2 linked regions of the Actinoplanes lobatus genome follow. The protein of the gene in region 2 interacts with the protein of the main gene of each other region in a pairwise test. Links are inferred from orthologs where the notes say so. Each region holds a gene or a part of one and is shown on either strand. Other genes may lie near its edges.

What was found.
Region 1: the proteins of BJ964_RS04895 (region 2) and BJ964_RS17720 interact in binary tests that used the Escherichia coli proteins (3 or more experiments, as listed by UniProt). The link is inferred for Actinoplanes lobatus from one-to-one orthologs.

What each region holds. Positions count from the first base shown.
Region 1 is NZ_JACHNC010000001.1:3,771,588-3,780,912, reverse strand. The notes cover bases 5,865-8,815. They hold BJ964_RS17720 (sulfurtransferase TusA family protein), read left to right. Parts: upstream 5,865-7,210; coding sequence 7,211-7,420; downstream 7,421-8,815. Other genes in these bases: BJ964_RS17710 (carbohydrate kinase family protein), read right to left, coding at 8,044-8,815; BJ964_RS17715 (AAA family ATPase), read right to left, coding at 7,524-8,036; BJ964_RS17725 (cysteine desulfurase family protein), read left to right, coding at 6,069-7,214; ctaC (aa3-type cytochrome oxidase subunit II), read right to left, coding at 5,865-5,886. In the rest of the region: qcrA (cytochrome bc1 complex Rieske iron-sulfur subunit), read right to left, coding at 1-1; qcrC (cytochrome bc1 complex diheme cytochrome c subunit), read right to left, coding at 1-846; ctaE (aa3-type cytochrome oxidase subunit III), read right to left, coding at 895-1,491; BJ964_RS17755 (cytochrome c oxidase assembly protein), read left to right, coding at 1,601-2,539; BJ964_RS17750 (hypothetical protein), read left to right, coding at 2,588-3,013; trpD (anthranilate phosphoribosyltransferase), read left to right, coding at 3,049-4,107; BJ964_RS17740 (hypothetical protein), read left to right, coding at 4,218-4,427; BJ964_RS17735 (cytochrome c oxidase subunit 4), read right to left, coding at 4,488-4,949; more of ctaC, read right to left, coding at 4,960-5,864; more of BJ964_RS17710, read right to left, coding at 8,816-9,021; iron-sulfur cluster insertion protein ErpA, read right to left, coding at 9,128-9,325. UniProt on the Escherichia coli protein: Sulfur carrier protein involved in sulfur trafficking in the cell. Part of a sulfur-relay system required for 2-thiolation during synthesis of 2-thiouridine of the modified wobble base 5-methylaminomethyl-2-thiouridine (mnm(5)s(2)U) in tRNA.
Region 2 is NZ_JACHNC010000001.1:1,115,840-1,124,986, forward strand. What follows is about bases 3,299-6,071. They hold BJ964_RS04895 (cysteine desulfurase family protein), read right to left. Parts: upstream 5,387-6,071; coding sequence 4,211-5,386; downstream 3,299-4,210. Other genes in these bases: mnmA (tRNA 2-thiouridine(34) synthase MnmA), read right to left, coding at 3,299-4,201; BJ964_RS04900 (electron transfer flavoprotein subunit alpha/FixB family protein), read right to left, coding at 5,925-6,071. Also shown: NAD-dependent DNA ligase LigA, read right to left, coding at 1-2,128; BJ964_RS04885 (methionine synthase), read right to left, coding at 2,125-3,120; more of mnmA, read right to left, coding at 3,113-3,298; more of BJ964_RS04900, read right to left, coding at 6,072-6,857; BJ964_RS04905 (electron transfer flavoprotein subunit beta/FixA family protein), read right to left, coding at 6,879-7,655; BJ964_RS04910 (YidH family protein), read left to right, coding at 8,066-8,431; BJ964_RS04915 (DUF202 domain-containing protein), read left to right, coding at 8,433-8,786; BJ964_RS04920 (PLD nuclease N-terminal domain-containing protein), read left to right, coding at 8,825-9,147. UniProt on the Escherichia coli protein: Master enzyme that delivers sulfur to a number of partners involved in Fe-S cluster assembly, tRNA modification or cofactor biosynthesis. Catalyzes the removal of elemental sulfur from cysteine to produce alanine.

The sequences.
Region 1 (9,325 bases), 2.7 Mb from region 2 along the record:
TGACTTCCCCGCAATCCAGAGAGACGTGAAGACCAGCAGGGTGATGCCGACCAGGAAGATGGCCATACCCTCGGTCGACGGCCCGTAACGGCCCAGGTTGAACAGACCGCCCGGGTCCCTGTCCTCCTGGAGCTGGACCTGGATGTAGGTGATGATCTGCTTCTTCTGGTCCGGCGTGAGCTGGTTGTCACCGAAGACCGGCATGTTCTGCGGGCCGGTGAGCATGGCGGCGTAGATCTGCTCGGCCGTGGCGTCGCCCAGGCTCGGGGCGAACTTGCCCGAGGAGAGCGCGCCACCGCCGCCACCGAAGCCGTGGCAGGAGGTGCAGTTGACCCGGAACAGCTTGCCGCCCTCGGCCAGCGCCTCCGGGTTGGTCTCCAGGTTCTCGACGAGCTCGCCCTTCGGCACCTCCGGGCCGCCGCCGAGCTCCTGGATGTACTGCCCGAGCTGCTCGGTCTGGGTCTCGTCGAACTGCGGCGGCTTCTGCTCGGCCTGGGCCTCCTGGCGGGCCATCGGCATACGGCCGGTGCCGACCTGGAACTCCACCGAGGCGGAGCCGACGCCGATCAGGCTCGGTCCACGCCCGTCGACACCCTGGCCGTCACGCCCGTGACAGGTGATGCAGCTGGTGTCGAAGAGCGCCTTGCCCTCCTGCGCGGCAGCGGAGAGCGGGACGTTGTCCTCGGCGAAGGCGCCCGGGGTGAACGCCGTGTAGACGCCGCCGGCCAGCGCCAGCGCGGCGAACATGCGCGCCGCGGCGCCGAGCCTCCGGCGCACCCGGCTGGGCGCACCGCGCCGCCGGGAGAACACCCGGGCACGCCTACGGGCGGGGGTGTCAGAAGTCATGGGTTATGTCCCTCTGGTTTGTTGTTGCGATCCTCGCCGTCGGCGCTGCTACTGAAGCCAATAGATCATGGCGAACAGGGCGATCCACACCACGTCGACGAAGTGCCAGTAGTAGGACACGACGATGGCCGAGGTGGCCTGAGCCGGCGTGAAGCGGCCCATGGTCGTCCGGATCATGTAGACGATGAATGCGATCAGGCCGCCGGTCACGTGCAGACCGTGGAACCCGGTCGTCAGGTAGAACATCGAGCCGTACCCGTCGCCGTTGATCTTGACGCCGTGCTGGACGAGCTCGGTGTACTCGTTCACCTGGCCGAGCACGAAGATCAGGCCCATCACGAAGGTGATCGTGAACCAGCGCCGCAGCGCGAACACGTCACCCTTCTCCGCGGCGAAGACACCCAACTGGCAGGTCACCGACGAGAGAACCAGAATCACCGTGAACGTCGTGGCGTACGGAATGTTCAGGTGCGGGGTGTGCTCCTCCCACAGCGAGTAGTCCGCCGCACGGATGGAGAAGTACATCGCGAACAACGCCGCGAAGAACATGAGCTCGCTGGAGAGCCACACGATGGTCCCGACGCTGACCATGTTGGGTCGGGTCAGCGAGTGGATCCGGCTCTTGTCGATGGCTGCCGCAGTCACGGCCTCATTATTCATCCGAGATAGGCCCAAGGTCCTTCGGGGTCCCCAATCCGGCCGGGTGGGAGGCCCGGAATAATCCGTGAGCAGCGGGTAGGCCTAGCCTCGAGTGGTGCGTTCTCACGTTTTGCCCCTACTCGCGGCCGATGGCGGGGATACTGGTCTTCCGCCGTTCACCCCGGCGGCCGTCTTCACCGAACTCAACCTCTTCAGCCTCATCGCGCTGGGTCTTCTGGTGTCGGCGGCGCTCTACGGGTACGGCGTTTGGCGCCTACGACAGCGTGGGGACCACTGGCCGGCCGGGCGCACGGCGGCGTTCGTCGCGGGTGGACTCGGCTCGATCGCGGCGGTGACGGTCACCGGCATCGAGGCGTACGACACGACCCTGATCTCGGTGCACATGGTCCAGCACATGGTGCTGTCCATGGTGGGCCCGATCTTCCTGGCCCTGGGCGCGCCGACCACCCTGGCGCTGCGGGTGCTGCACGGGCCGCCGCGCCGGACGCTGCTCGCCGTGCTGCACAGCCGCTACGTACGGGTCCTGACGTTCCCGCTGGTCGCGTTCGGGCTGTTCATCGCGAACCCGTTCGTCCTCTACTTCACCGGGGCCTACCGGCAGACCCTGGAACACGTCTGGGTGCACGAGTTCGTCCACCTGCACTTCATCATCACCGGCTGCCTCTTCTTCTGGCCGCTGCTGGGCCTGGACCCGCTGCCGAACCGCTGGCCGTACCCGGGCCGCGCCCTGCTCATGGTGCTGAGCGTGCCGTTCCACACGGTGCTGGGGCTGACGATCATGCAGAGCACCGTGCTGCTCGGCGGCGACTGGTACCCGAACTTGGGCCTGAGCTGGCTGGATCCCAAGGCCGACCAGGTCACCGCGGGCGGGATCCTGTGGGCCGGCGGCGAGATCGTCAGCGTCACGATGCTCGGCATCCTGGTGGTCCAGTGGATCCGTCAGTCGGAGCGCGAGGCCCGCCGGATCGACCGCGCTCTGGACCGCGCCGAGGCCGCCGAGAACACGGGCCGACCGGCACCCGACGCCGGATAACAAGTTCGGTACGATCGGCGGGACCTAGGACGTGAGGTGGGGCACAAGATGAGCGAGTACACCGTTCTGCTCTACAGCGACGACGCCGCCGTGCGAGACCGGATCCGGCTCGCCATCGGCACGCGTCCCGCCGCTGATCTCAAGGTCGAGTTCTGCGAGGCGGCCTCCTGGGAGGAGTGCCGCCGGCTGCTCGACGAGTACGAGATCGACCTGATGATGCTGGACGGCGAGGCGACCCCCGCCGGCGGCATCGGGATCGCCCGTCAGACCAAGGACGAGTATCTGAACCCGCCGCCCACCTGCGTCGTCATCGCCCGTGCCGCGGACCGCTGGCTCGCCGCGTACGCGCAGGTCGACGCCACGCTGGTCGCCCCGCTCGACCCGGTGACCACCGGTCAGACGGTGGCCGGCATGCTCCGCGCCCGCCGCGACGGAGCCGTCCCGCTCGGCACCCTGGGCACCGTTCCCCGCTGACTTCTCTGACGACACCCCCTATGGGAGGCCCCGCCATGGGCGCACGCACCTGGCCCAATCTGACCAGCGCACTGCTTCGTGGCGAGGAGCTCGCCACCGTGGACACCGCGTGGGCGATGGGCGAGATCATGGCCGGCAACGCGACGCCGGTGCAGATCGCCGGGTTCGCGATAGCCCTGCGGTCCAAGGGTGAGACCCCGGCCGAGCTGGCCGGCCTGGTGCAGGCGATGCTCGCCAGCGCCACGCTGGTCCAGCTGCCGGAGGCCACCCGGACCCGGGCGGTGGACGTGGTCGGCACCGGCGGCGACCGGGCCAACACGGTGAACATCTCCACCATGGCGGCGATCGTGACGGCTTCCGCCGGGGTGACCGTGGTCAAGCACGGCAACCGGTCGGCGTCCTCCACCACCGGCACGGCCGACCTGCTCGAGCACTTCGGCCTGCCGCTGGATCTGGGCCCGGCCGGGGTGGCCCGCACGGTCGAGGAGGCGGGCATCGGCTTCTGCTTCGCGGCCCGCTACCACCCGGGCATGCGGCACGCCGCGGTGACCCGGCGTGAGCTGGGCGTGCCGACATTCTTCAACGTGCTGGGCCCGCTGACCAACCCGGCCCGCCCGACGGCGGCCATGGTCGGCTGCTTCGACCCGCGGATGGCCCCGGTGATGGCCGAGGTGTTCGCCGGGCGCGGTGACTCGGCGCTGGTGGTGCGCGGCGAGGACGGGCTGGACGAGTTCACCACGTCGGCGCCCACCCGGGTCTGGATGGCCCGGGACGGCAAGGTGGAGGAACTGCTGGTCGACGCCGCCGACCTGGGCCTGGCGCGCAGCCGGCCGGCCGATCTGCGGGGTGGTGACGCGGCGTTCAACGCCGACGTGGCCCGCCGCACGTTCGCCGGTGAGCAGGGCCCGGTGCGCGACGCCGTGCTCCTCAACGCGGCGGCCGCGTTCGCGGCGCAGAGCGGCTTTCCGGGCGACTTCCACGAGACGCTGCGGGACGGCATCGAGCGGGCCGCCGAGGCGATCGACTCCGGCGCCACGACCGCCCGGCTGGACCGGTGGGTGGCGGCCGCGCAGGCGGCGAAAAGCGCCGAGTAGCCGCAAGAATCCGGCAACACGCCGCGGAGAATGCCCAGCGATGTCCGATATACGTGACACCGTCTGAATGACATTCGGGTAATCCGGCTTCCCGTGGAGGGAGAACCCCCGTGCAGGAGCGCGAACTCCGGTGCGCCATCTGCGACGGCGACATGCTGTTCGAGGTGCCGCCGTGCGAGGACGGCCACGACGACTGCCCTGAGCTGGTCTGCACCCGCTGTGGAGCCGCTGAGGTGGTCGCCCCGATCGTCGTACACCTGCGGATGCCCGGCGGCGAGAAAAGGCGCGTAGCGCCCGCTCAGCGGTCTGCCGCGGCCTAGCCTCAACGAGAAAGCCCGCCTCCCCCGAGGGGAAGGCGGGCTTTTCTCAGCTGGAGAGGCTCAGAGGTGAGCTTCCGGGTGCCGGGTGCCCGAGTAGTACTCGAACAGCAGGCCGCACGAGGCGAAAATGACGCAGACCAGGCCGAAGGCCAGCAGCCACCACATCCAGAACACCAGGCCGATGCCGGCCACCGCCGCCGCCAGCGCGATGCCGAACGGCCAGTAGCTGCCCGGGCTGAAGAAGCCGACCTCGCCGGCGCCCTCGGCGATCTCGCCGTCCTCCCGGTCCTCCGGGCGCAGGTCGATACGCCGGGCGACGAACCAGAAGAAGCCCGCGCACATCGAGCACAGCAGTCCGGAGAGGATCAGCGCGACCACGCCGACCCACTCGGTGCCGCCCGCGTACCCGTCACCGCCGCCGCCGGAGGGGTTGGGCGTGTTGAACGTGTAGAGCCCGTACACGGCGGCCGCGCCGAAGAGGAACACGGCGACCGCGGCGAAGATCTTGTATTCGGTCCTCATCGAGAGTCCCCTACTTCCCTGCGGCTACGGTCTCGGGCTGGTTCCAGGAGTGCTGCTGACGGCGCGTGTTGAACGGCGACGTCTTCGTGGCGAACGGCGCCTCGCCGATCGCGACGAGAGCCTCCTGCGTCGACTGCCCGGCCTTCTTGGCCGCGAGGAACCGGTCGAACTCCTCGGAGGAGACCGTCACCAGCTCGAAGTTCATGAAAGCGTGGTACGTGCCGCACAGCTCGGCGCACCGGCCGACGTAACGGCCCTCCTTGTCGAGGGTCACCTCGAACACGTTGCGCACGCTGCCCGGGAAGACGTCCCGCTTGAACAGCATCTCCGGCACCCAGAACGAGTGGATGACGTCCTTGCTGGTCTCCTCGAACCGGATCTTCTCTCCGACCGGGAGGACCAGGATCGGGATCACATCGGACGAGCCGACGGTCGAGGCGACCGTGTTGGCCTTCTCGCCCATCCCGTCACGGTAGTTGAACTGCCAGTTCCACTTGAACGCCACGATCTCGACGACCTGGTCCGGATTCTTGGACAGCTTGTCGACATTGGTCTGCACGACCGCGGTGTAGAAGAAGAGCACCGCGACGATCAGGATCGGCGTGACCGTGTAGAGGATCTCCATCGGCATGTTGAACCGGGTCTGCACGGGCAGCTCTTCGCCGCGCTTGCGGTACCGGATCACACACCAGAAGATCAGACCCCACACGCCGATGCCGACCGTCAGAGCGGCGATCGTCGACGCGATCCACAGGTCGTACATCTGGTGTGCCTGCAGACTGATACCCCGGCTCGGCCAGCCGAAGTTACCGAATGCGGAACCCCAGTCCTCGATCGAACAGCCCGAGAGCAACGTCAGCAGCGTCGCGCCGCCGAGAACCAGCCCGGCCGCCCGGCCTACTGCCCGCGGCCGTGTGGCCGAACTCCTTGCGCCCACCTGCTTCTGCCTCCTTAGCAGCGCCGCCTGCCGAAAATCGGACACCTGGCGGCAAGGCTCACTGACGGTCGCACATTACTCGACCAAGCCACGGCGACCAGCCACCGGGGGGCGTAGGGCCCCGGGTATGGGGGCGACCGTCCCGGAAAACTCCCGGACAACCGGACGATACCGTTCCCTGTGTGGATTACACAGGCGATCCGGCCGGTGCGCCCGCTTACCTCGACGCCGCCACCGCGGCGCCGCCGCATCCGGTGACACGCGAGGCTCTGCTGGCCGCCCTCGCCGACGGCTGGGCCGACCCGTCCCGGCTCTACGCGGCCGGGCGGCGGGCCCAGCAGCTGCACGAGGCGGCCACCGCGGTGGTCGCCGAGATCCTGGGCGTACGGGCGGACGAGGTGAGTTTCCAGCCCTCCGGCACGGCGGCGGCCCAGGCGGCGGTCCTCGGCGGGCTGGGCGGCCGCGCGCGGGTGGGCCGGGTGCTGGTGCATTCGGCGATCGAGCACTCGGCGGTGCTGCACGCCGCGCGTACGGCCGAGGCGGTGGAGGTCGGCGTGGACCGGCTGGGCCGGCTCGACCTGGACGCGTGGGCCACCGCGGTCCGGGCCGGCGGGGTGGCCCTGGCGAGCCTGATCAGTGCCAGTCACGAGGTGGGCACGGTGCAGCCGGTGGCCGCCGCCGCGGAGCTGTGCGCCGAAGCCGGGGTGCCGCTGTTCGTGGACGCGGCGCAGACCGTGGGCCGGGCGCCGGTGCCGCCGGGCTGGTCGCTGCTGAGCGCCTCGGCACACAAGTGGGGCGGTCCGGCGGGGGTCGGGGTGCTGGTGGTGCGCAAGGGTGTGCGCTGGCTCTCCCCGTACCCTCAAGATGATCTTTATCGCCCCCGCCACCCGGGCGCGCTCTCGCTGCCGGCCGTGGTCGCGGCGGCCGCGAGCCTCCGTGCCGTGGTGGCCGAGGCGCGCGGCGAGGCGGCCCGGCTGAGCGCCCTGGTCGACCGGATCCGGGAGCGGGTGGCCGCCACCGTGCCGGACGTGGAGATCGTCGGCGACCCGGTCGGGCGGCTGCCGCACCTGGTCACGTTCAGCTGCCTGTACGTCGACGGCGAGGCCCTGCTGCACGCCCTCGACCGGCACGGTTTCGCCGTCTCGTCAGGTTCCTCGTGCACCTCGTCGACGCTGCGCCCGAGCCACGTGCTGGAGGCGATGGGTGTGCTCAGCCACGGCAACGTGCGGGTGTCGCTGCACCGGGAGACCACCGAGGCGGACGTCGAGAGGTTCCTCACCGTGCTGCCGGACGTGGTGGCCGCCATCCGGAAGGAGGCCGGGATCTGATCACCCTGGACTGCCGGGGCCTGCGCTGCCCGATCCCGGTGATCCGGCTGGCCAGGGCCATTCCGGGCGTGCCGGTCGGGGAGATCGTGCGGGTGCTCGCCGACGACCCGGCCGCGGCCAACGACATCCCCGCCTGGTGCCGGATGAAGGGCCAGGAGTTCGTCGCCGCCGACGGCCAGGCCTTCGACGTGCGCAGGCTGAGCTGACTGGCTCCGCTTCGCTCCGCGGACGATCGCCTTGTAACCGGTGAGTCAGCAGACGGTTTTCCGCCACCGCAAACCCCACGGCGTCGGAAAACCGGCTGCTGACTCACCGGCGGCGATCGTCGAGATAGCCGACCACGGACGGGACCGGGTCCTTGGCCAGGTGGGTGTCGACGACCAGGCGCGGGCCCAGATAGGGCTCGTACTCCGCCTGGCGTTCCAGGACCCGCACCCAGTCCGGGATGCCCTCGTGGTCGCGCGCCTTGAACCGCTCCTCGACCCGGCGGCGGTGCTCCACGTCGTCGCCGCAGATCACCTCGACGACCCGCAGCGGCACCTCCATCCGCTCGGCCAGGTCCACCCAGAGCTGCCGCGCCGCCCGGACCGGGTTCACCGCGTCGATGATCACGTGGTGGCCGATCCGGAGCTGCTCCTCGGCCACCGCGGCCACCACCCCGTAGGCGGTGTAGCCGGGCCGGGGCTCCTGCACCCCGTACCGCTGGAGCGTGAAGTCGACCGTGTCGACGGCCAGGACCGCCGCGGGCAGCTCGGCGGCCACCGCGGCGGCCAGAGTGCTCTTACCGACGCCGGGGAGCCCGGCGAAGACCGCTAACACCATGTCGTGGTCACGCCGGGAGCAGCGGCGCGACCTCCGCGGCCGCCTCGTCGCCGTACGCCGACGCGAACCGCTTCGTGAAGTCGGGAGCCTTGATGTCGTACTCCTGGGTGCCGACCGTCTCCAGCACCAGCGCCGCGACCAGCGAGCCGACCTGGGCGGACCGCTCCAGGCCGAGCCCCCACGAGACACCGGCGAAGAAGCCGGCCCGGAAGCCGTCGCCCACCCCGGTCGGGTCCTCGCCGAGGACGTCCGGGACGACCGGCACGTGGATCCGCTCGATCCCCCGGCCGGTGATCTCCACACCGTCCTTGCCGAGGGTGGTGACCCGGATCTTCACCTGCTCCAGCACCTGGTCGCCGGTGAGGCCGGCCTTGGTCTCCAGCAGGGACCGCTCGTACTCGTTGGTCAGCAGGTACTCCGCGCCGCTGATCAGGCTCAGCACGTCCGAGCCGTCCATCCGGGCGAGCTGCTGCGACGGGTCGGCGGCGAACGCGTAACCCCGCTCGCGGCACTCCTCGGAGTGCCGGATCATCGCGGCCGGGTCGTTGGCGCCTACCAGCACCAGGTCGAGGCCGCCGGCCCGCTCGTGCACCGGCCGCAGCTCGATGTTGCGCGCCTCGGCCATCGCCCCGGCGTAGAAGGAGGCGATCTGGTTGAGGTCGTCGTCGGTGGTGCAGACGAACCGGGCGGTGTGCGCCGTGTCGCTGACGTGCACCGAACCGCAGTCCACCCCGTGCCGCTCGAGCCAGGAACGGTAGTCACCGAAGTCGGCGCCGACCGCACCGACCAGGAGCGGGCGCAGGCCCAGCTTGCCCATCCCGAAGGCGATGTTGGGGGCGACACCGCCGCGGCGGACCACGAGGTCGTCGACGAGGAAGGAGAGCGAGACCTTGTGCAGCTGGTCCGCGATGAGCTGCTCGGCGAACCTGCCGGGGAAGTGCATCAGATGGTCGGTGGCGATCGAGCCGGTGACGGCGATCTTCATTTCGGCCCTCGGGGTAGGGAACAGGGGGCGTTACGGGATGAGACTACCGGCCCGAAGCAGCGAACAGGCCGCCCCGTACAACGGGACGGCCTGTTCAAAGGTTGTCTCAGTGGAACGAGTCACCACACGCGCAGGAGTTCTGCGCGTTCGGGTTGTCGATGGTGAAACCCTGAGCGTCGATCCGGTCGGCGAAGTCGATGGTCGCGCCCGCAAGATACGGAGCGCTCATCCGGTCCACCACGACCTCGACGCCGTCGAAGTCGCTGACGACATCCCCGTCGAGCGAACGCTCGTCGAAGAAGAG
Region 2 (9,147 bases):
GCGCCTTGTCGTACTTGCTGCCCGGGTTGTCGCCGACCACCACGAACCCGGTCTTCTTCGACACCGAGCCGGTCACCTTGCCGCCCCGGGTGGTGATCTCCTCGGCCGCCTTGTCGCGGGTGTAGCCGGCCAGGGTGCCGGTGACCACGACGGTCACGCCGTCCAGCGTGCGGGGGCCGGTCTCCACCCGCTCGTCGGCCATCCGCACGCCCGCGGCCCGCCACTTCCCGACGATCTCCCGGTGCCAGTCGACGGCGAACCACTCGCGCAGGCTCTCGGCGATGATCGGGCCGACGCCGTCCACCTCGGCCAGCGGGTCGACGACCTTGACGGTCCGTTTGACCACCGCCTTCCCGGCCGTCGCCGGGCTCTCCGCGCCCTCGGCCTCGTCCGGCTCCTCCGCGACCACCGGCACCAGCGCCTCGACCTCGGGCAGCGCCGCCGTCCGCGCGACGATCTCCTCGATCGCCTCCATCGCCTGGTACTCCAGGGCGAGCGCCTCCGCCGCCGTCGGCCCGACATGCCGGATCGAGAGCGCCCGCACGATCCGGGCGAGCGGCCGCCCCTTCGCCTCGGCCAGGCTCAGCAGCATCTTCTCCGCGTTCGCCCCGAGTGTTCCGTCCTTCTTCACGAAGAACGGCGCCCGGAGCAGGTCGTCTGCGGTCAGCGTGAACAGATCGCCCTCGTCGAACAGCACACCCGAATCGATCAGCGCGCGCGCCGACTTCTCCCCCAGCACGTCGATGTCCAGAACGTTGCGCTGCCCGATGTAGGTCAGCCGTTCCCGCCGCTGCCCCACACAGAACCGCGAGTTCGGGCACCGGATGTCGATGTCACCCTCTTTCGCCGGGGCCAGCGGCGTCCCGCAGTCGGGGCACTCGGTCGGCATCACGAACGCCCGCGCGTCCGCCGGCCGCAGCTCCAGCAGCGGCCCGAGGATCTCCGGGATGACGTCACCGGCCTTGCGCAGCACCACGGTGTCGCCGATCAGCACGCCCTTGCGGGCCACCTCCTGCGCGTTGTGCAGGGTGGCGAACTCGACCTCCGAACCGGCCACCACCACCGGTTCCACCACCGCCTGGGGCGTGACCCGGCCGGTGCGGCCCACATTGACCCGGATGTCGAGCAGCTTGGTGGTGACCTCCTCCGGCGGGTACTTGAAAGCGATCGCCCACCGGGGCGCGCGGCTGGTCGACCCGAGCCGCCCCTGGATGGCGACCTCGTCGACCTTCACCACCACACCGTCGATGTCGTGCTCGACGTCGTGCCGGTGCTTGCCGTAGAACTCGATGAACTCGCGCACCCCGGCCAGGTCGTCGACCAGCTTCCACCGCTCGCTGACCGGCAGGCCCCACGCCTTCATCGCCGCATAGGCCGCCGACTGCGACTCCGGGAGGAACCCCTCCCGCGCGCCCAGCCCGTGCACCACCATGCCGAGCCCGCGCGACCCGGTGACCCGTGGATCCTTCTGCCGCAGGCTGCCGGAAGCGGCGTTACGGGGATTCATGTACGTCGGTTTACCCTGCTCCACCAGCATCGCGTTGAGCGCCGCGAACGCCTCGGCCGGGAAGTAGATCTCGCCGCGCACCTCGACCAGGCCGGGCACGTCGTCACCGGTCAGCCGCTCCGGGATGTCCCCGATGGTCCGCACGTTGGGGGTCACGTCGTCGCCGACCCGCCCGGTGCCACGGGTGGCGGCGCGGACCAGAACACCCTTCTCGTACGTCAGGTTGATCGCCAGACCGTCGATCTTGAGTTCGCACAGGAACCGCACCGGGCCGCCGGCGTCCCGCACCGCGCGCTCGGCCCACGCCGTCAGCTCGTCGAGGTTGAACACGTTGTCCAGCGACATCATCCGCTCGGCGTGCTCGACCTTGGGGAAGTCTCCGGTCGTCGTACCGCCGACCGTCTGGGTCGGCGACTCGGGGGTGCGCAGCTCCGGGAACTCCGCCTCCAGCGCCTCCAGCTCGCGCAGCAACAGGTCGAACTCCGCGTCCGACACCGTCGGCGCGTCGAGCTGGTAATAGCGGTGCTGGTGCTCGCGGATCTCGTCGGCCAGCTCGGCATGCCGGGAAGATGCCTCTGGGGTAGCCACTGAACCGAACCTCCGTCTAAGAAATACGATCAAACCTCGGCGATCCGACGGCCCGCCTCGGCACACGCCTTGAGCAACGCGCGGGCGTAGCCCATCGGCGCGCCGGCCAGCCCGCAGGCCGGGGTGATCACGACCTGCCCGGGCAGCCGGGCGGCCGGGAAGCCGAGCCGCTGCCAGAGGGTCCGCACCCGGTCGGCGATCTGTTTCGACTCCGGACGGCGGCCGGCGACCGCACGGGTCGGCGCCGCCCCGGCGAAGATCCCCAGCCCCGCCTCGATCGCCTCGCCGAGCGGGTCCAGATCCTTGAACAGCGACAGGTCGAAGGCGACCGCGGCGGCCCGGGCGTCCCGGATCACCTGCAACGGCACCTCGGGCGCGCAGCAGTGCACGATCACCGGGGTGTCGACCGCCTCGACCACGGTGCGCAGACGCGACGCGGCGTCCGGTCCGTCCACCTTCCGGTAGGCGCTGAGCCCGCTCTCGGTCGGCACCTGCCCGGCCAGCACGGTGGGCAGCGACGGCTCGTCGAGCTGGAGCAGCACGGTCGCCCCGGGCACCCGCTTGCGCACGTCGGCCACGTGCCGGCGCAGCCCCTCGGCCAGCGAGGCGGTCAGATCCCGGACCGCGCCCGGGTCCCGCAGCATCCGCCCGCCGATCGGCAGGTCCAGGTTCGCGGCCAGGGTCCACGGCCCGGCGGCCTGGATCTTCAGCGGGCCGGAGTATCCGTCGGCCTGCTCGGTGAGCTGGTCCAGATCGCGTTCCAGCAGATCCGCGGTCCGCCGCAGGTCCGTGCCCGGCCGCGAGGCGATCTGCCAGCGGCCGGCGTAGACCTGCACCGGCAGCTCGACGAGGAACCCGGCGGTCCGGCCGATCATGTCGGCGCCCGGGCCGCGCTCGGGCAGCTCGGGCAGGTGCGGCAGGCCGGGCAGCTCACCCAGCACGATCCGCTGGGCCTCGGCGATGTCGGTGCCGGGCAGCGAGCCGATGCCGGTGGCGGCACCCGCGCCCCAGGGGAACTCAGGCATGCGACGACACCCGGGAACCGGCCGTGATCGTCGCCGAGCCGAGCACGATGTCCCCCTCGGGATCCGGCTGGTAGGCGACGATCGCCTGACCTGCGGCGACGCCTCGCGCCGGTGATTTCAAAGCAGCGACCAGGGCATCGGAGGCGACCGACACCGAAGCCGGGACCACCTCGCCGTGCGCCCGCAGCTGAACCTCGCAATCCAGCCGGGTGTCCGCGCCGTGCCAGATCGGCCGATCGGCGGTGACCACGTCGACCTCAAGATCCTCACGCGGGCCGACGGTCACCGTGTTGGTCACCGGGGTGATCGACAGCACGTAGCGCGGGCGGCCGTCGGCGGCGGGAACCCGCAGGTCGAGGCCCTTGCGCTGGCCGATGGTGAACCCGTACGCCCCGTTGTGGGTGCCCAGCCGCTCGCCGGTGCGCCCGTCCACGATGTCGCCGGGCGCCGACCCGAGGCGGCCCTCCAGGAACCCGCGGGTGTCACCGTCGGCGATGAAGCAGATGTCGTGCGAATCCGGCTTGTCGGCCACGGCCAGCCCACGCTCGGCGGCCTCGGCCCGGACCCGCTCCTTCGTCGAGTCGCCGAGCGGGAAGATCGCCCGGTCGAGCTGGGCCCGGGTCAGGACGGCCAGCACGTACGACTGGTCCTTGGCCAGGTCGACACTGCGCCGCAGCAGGCCGTCAGCGCCCAGGCGGGCGTGGTGGCCGGTGACCACCGCGTCGAAGCCCAGGGCCACCGCCCGGTCCAGCACCGCCGCGAACTTGATCTTCTCGTTGCAGCGCAGGCAGGGATTCGGGGTACGGCCGGCCGCGTACTCGTTCACGAAGTCGTCGACGACGCTGTCGTGGAACTCCTCGGCCATGTCCCACACGTAGAACGGGATGCCGATCACATCGGCGGCCCGGCGGGCATCCCGCGAGTCCTCCAGGGTGCAGCAGCCGCGCGCCCCGGTCCGGAACGTCTGGGGGTTACGGGCGAGCGCGAGGTGCACGCCGGTGACATCATGGCCGGCGTCACGGGCGCGCGCGGCGGCGACCGCCGAATCGACACCGCCCGACATGGCTGCGAGAACACGCATGTTCCCAGCCTATCTGGACGTCTTCCAGGCCCCCGCCCGGCGGGCGCGTTCCACCGCGCCCGGCAGCGCCGCGAGCAGCGCGTCCACATCCGCCTTCGTGCTGTCGTGCCCCAGGCTGAACCGCAGCGACGAGCGGGCCCGCGGATCGTCGGCGCCCATCGCCAGCAGCACGTGACTGGGCTGGGCCACGCCGGCCGAACACGCCGAACCGGTCGAGCAGTAGATGCCCTGCGCGTCCAGGAGCAGCAGCAGCGCGTCGCCCTCGCAGCCCGGGAAGGAGAAGTGGGCGTTGCCCGGCAGCCGGTCGGCCGGGTCGCCGTTGTAGATCGCGTCCGGGATCGCCGCGCACACCCGCTCCACCAGGTCGTCACGCAGCGCCGCCACCCGGATGACGTGCTCCTCCCGGCTGGCGACCGCGGCCTCCACGGCAGTGGCGAACGCCACCACGCCCGGGGTGTCCAGGGTCCCGGATCGCACGTCCCGCTCCTGGCCGCCGCCGTGCAACAACGGCGTGCAGGTCACGTCCCGGCCCAGCAGCAGCGCGCCGACACCGACCGGACCGCCCACCTTGTGCCCGGTGAGCGTGAGCGCCGAGGCGCCGCTCGCCGCGAAGTCCACCGGCACCTGCCCGACCGCCTGCACCGCGTCGGTGTGGAACGGGATCCCGGCGGCCGCGGCCAGCGCCGCCAGCGCCGCGACCGGCTGCACCGTGCCGACCTCGTTGTTCGCCCACTGCACGCTGACCACGGCGATCTCGCTGCCGTGCGCCCGCACCAGCTCGGCGAACGCCTCCGCGTCCACCCGCCCGGCCGCGTCCACCGGTTGCAGCGCCGTCTTGGCGCCCTCGTGCTGCCCCAGCCAGTCGACCGCGTCCAGCACGGCGTGATGCTCGACGGCCGAGGCCACCACGCGGCGCATGCGCTGATCGGCGTCCCGCCGGGCCCAGAAGATCCCCTTGACCGCGAGGTTGTCCGCCTCGGTCCCGCCACCCGTGAAGATCACCTCGGACGGCCGGGCCCCCAGCGCCGCCGCGATCCGCTCCCGCGACTCCTCGACCAGGCGCCGGGCTCCACGACCCGCCGCATGCAGCGAAGACGGGTTTCCAAGCTCACGCGCCGCGGCGACATAGGCGTCGAGCGCGGCAGGCAGCATCGGCGTGGTCGCCGCATGATCCAGGTAGGCCATCACCCCCAGCTTAGGCCGTCCTCCCGTCACCGCCCCCGCCCGAGTCCTCCCAAGATCAAAATCACTGCCCCGCTCCGGTACGCCCCTCGCCGCCCCCGACCACACCCCGACCGTCCCGCCTCTTCCCGGCGACCTCAGCGGCCCTCCCGCCCGTGCCGCCCGCGCCGGGCTGAGATCGGTGGTCCGGCTGCCTCCCAGAGCCCTCTCAACCGCACCAGAACAGCCCCAGAGCCAGCCGCAAAGATCCGCGACTCGCCCGCACCACGAAACGGTCACCCCAAGCCGGACGGCGGCGCGCAAAACGTCCCCCGCCAAACGCCGCCGGTGTCGAGACAACGAAACGGTCACCCCAAGCCGGACGGCGGCGCGCTAAACGTCCCCGCAAAACGCCGCCGGTGTCGAGGCAGATGATTTGCCGACGCCAGCGGGTTTTGCTGGCGGCGGGAAATCACCTGCCTCGACACCGGTTACAAGGCGTTTTGCCGCGGAGCGAAGCGGAGCAATCAGGCACAGTGCCGCGGAGCGAAGCTAGCCCAACCTACTTGCGCTTGCGGATCTCGTCGGCCGCCTGCGGGACGACCTTGAAGAGGTCGCCGACCACGCCGAAGTCGGCGAGCTCGAAGATGGGCGCCTCGGCGTCCTTGTTGACCGCGACGATGGTCTTCGAGGTCTGCATGCCGGCCCGGTGCTGGATCGCGCCGGAGATGCCGAGTGCCACGTAGAGCTGCGGCGACACGGTCTTGCCGGTCTGGCCGACCTGGAACTGGTGCGGGTAGTAGCCCGAGTCGACGGCCGCGCGGGACGCGCCGACGGCGCCGCCGAGCAGGTCGGCGAGCTCCTCGACCAGCTTGAAGTTGTCGGCGTTGCCGACGCCGCGGCCGCCGGAGACGACGATGCCGGCCTCGGTGAGCTCGGGGCGGGAGCCCTTCTGCTCGGCGACCCGCTCGACGACCTTGGTCAGCTTGTCGGTGTCCGACACGGCCACGGTCAGCTGCTCGACGGCCGGGGTGGCGGCCGACGGCTCAGGGGTGACCGAGTTCGGGCGGATGGTGACGATCGGCAGGCCCTTGGTGACCTTGGTCTTGACGATCGCCGAGCCGGCGAAGATCGCCTGGGTGGCGGTGCCGTCGGCGTCGAGGCCGACGGCGTCGGTGAGCAGGCCGTTGTCCAGCTTGATCGCCAGGCGGGCGGCGATCTCCTTGCCCTCCTGGGTGGAGGCGAGCAGCACGGCGGCGGGCTGGACCCGCTTCACCAGCTCGGCGACCACGGTGGCCTTGGGGGCGACCAGGTAGCCGTCGACGTCCTCACCGGACGCCGTGTAGATCTTCTCGGCGCCGAATTCGCCGAGCTTCGCGGTGTCGGCGTCGCCGAACACCACCGCCGAGACCGACCCGAGTCCACGGGCGATCGTGAGCATCTCGAGGGTGACCTTCTTGACGCCGGCCTCGACGACGACCAATACCTCAGCCATGTCTTCCTAATCCCCTCAGACTCAGACGAACTTCTCGGTGGCCAGGTACGCGACGAGCTGCTCGCCACCGGTGCCCTCGTCGACGACCTTGGCGCCGCCGGCACGGGCCGGGCGCTTCGCGTACTCGAGGACCTGGCTGGTGGCGCCGGCGGAGCCGACCTCACCGGCGGAGACGCCCAGGTCACCCAGGGACAGGCTCTGCACGGGCTTCTTCTTGGCGGCCATGATGCCCTTGAAGGACGGGTACCGCGGCTCGTTGATGGTGTCCCAGACGCTGACGATCGCCGGGGTGGCGGCCGTGACGACCTCGTAGCCCTCGTCGGTCTGCCGCTCGACGGTCAGCTGGGAGCCGTCGACGGTGAGCTTGCGGGCGCCGGTGAGGGCGGCCACACCGAGAAGCTCGGCCAGCATGTGCGGGACGACCTGGACGCGGCCGTCGGTGGACTCGGCGCCGCTGATGATCAGGTCGGCGTCCAGGGTGCGCAGCGCGGCGGCGAGCACCTTGGAGGTGGCGACCGCGCAGGAGCCGTGGAGGGCGTCGTCCTGCACGTGGACGGCCTTGTCCGGGCCCATGGAGAGAGCCTTGCGGATGGACTCGGTCGCACCGGCCGGACCAACGGTCAGGACGGTCACCTCTCCACCGTGCGCCTCTTTGATCTTCAGCGCTTCCTCGATGGCGTATTCGTCCATCTCGTTGATGACGTTGCTCGCCGACGCCCGGTCGACCGAGTAGTCAGCGCTTAGGGTGCGCTCGGCACCGGAGTCGGGCACCTGCTTCACCAGTACGACGATGTTCATCGCGCTCCTACGACCCTCCTGTATTGAACGCACCGTTGCGGTCGACCCTGTCCACGGCCGCCGAAGTTGCCGGGCGGCGGACATGTCAGCCAGGTTACCCGTCAGTAGCATCACTGTTGCCGGCCACCCAGAGTGACACACCTCACCCATGCCCCGACCGTGATCGCTACAGTGGGCAATGAGGAGGTGTCAGACATGTCCGGTCAAAACGTCTTACTCGTGGAGGGCGTGAGCCCATCCACGACCCATACTCCCTCACGCCCCGAAGAGCTGAAGCCGCAGACCCATGGACGAGGCGGCCCGGACTCCCCGTGGTGCCGCTGCGGGCGCCCACGGGAGGCCTGCGTGAGTGACGAAGTCCGCAATCTGTGGCACCCCCTTCTGGACCCCGCGGGTCGATAATTAACGGTGTGTTGCGAGAGTGGTTCAACCCGTCACAGACAGGCACCACTCCCGACTATCGCTTCTCCCTCGCCAACGAGCGCACCTTCCTCGCCTGGATCCGAACCGGCCTGGCCCTGATCGCGGGTGGCCTGGCGTGCGCGCAGTTCCTGCCGCCACTGCCGGTGCGCCACCTGCGCGAGATCATCGCGATCCTGCTGCTGGTGCTCGGCGCCCTGGTGGCACTGCGCGCGGTCGACCACTGGGTGCGGACCGAGCGGGCCATGCGGCTCGGCACCGACCTGCCGCGCTCCCGGTTCCCGGCCGTGCTCGCCGTCGCGGTGGCGGCCGGCGCAGTGGTGATCATCGCGGCGGTGCTGGTCCAGGTCTTCTGAGATGAGTGAGCCGTGCGGTCAGCACACCCGTGACCCGGGCGCCTGCGCCCGGGTGCCCCGCGATCCGGGCGCCTCCGCGCTGCGGACCCGGCTCGCCTGGCGGCGCACCGGCCTGTCGGCGTCCGCCGTGGCGCTGCTGGCCCTCCGGCCGGCCTTCGCGCCCGGCGCCGGCCCGGCCGAATGGCTGGTGGCGGCGGCCGCGATGACGACCTGGGCGGCGATCGTGGCGATCGCCCTGCACCGGGGCCGGGACCTACGGACCCGGTTCCCCGGGCCGGCGCCCCGCCCGATCCGGGCCTACGCCTTCCTCATCGTCGCCCTGGCCGTTCTCGGCGGATGGGTTGTCATGCTCTGATCGTCGCCTACCCGGCTTTCGAGGAGCATCATTGCGGCATGGTCCGGTTGTTCATCTTCTTGGCCGCGGCAGCCCTCGTCCTGCTGATTCTGGCCCTCATCAGCGCCTTGTCGGCGGAGCGGGTCCGCAACGCGCCCCGCGCCGTCTGGACCCTCGCGATCCTGCTGATACCGCTCGCCGGACCGACCGCCTACCTCCTGTGGGGCCGCCCGATCAGCCGGTCCCGCCGCCCGATCCGCCGCCCCTCGTCACCGGACGACGACCCGGACTTCCTGCGTTCGATGGACAGCAAGCAGTCCCGTCGCGACCGTGAGCTGCTCGACGAGTGGGAACGGGACCTCCGGCAGGACGACGAGCCGGA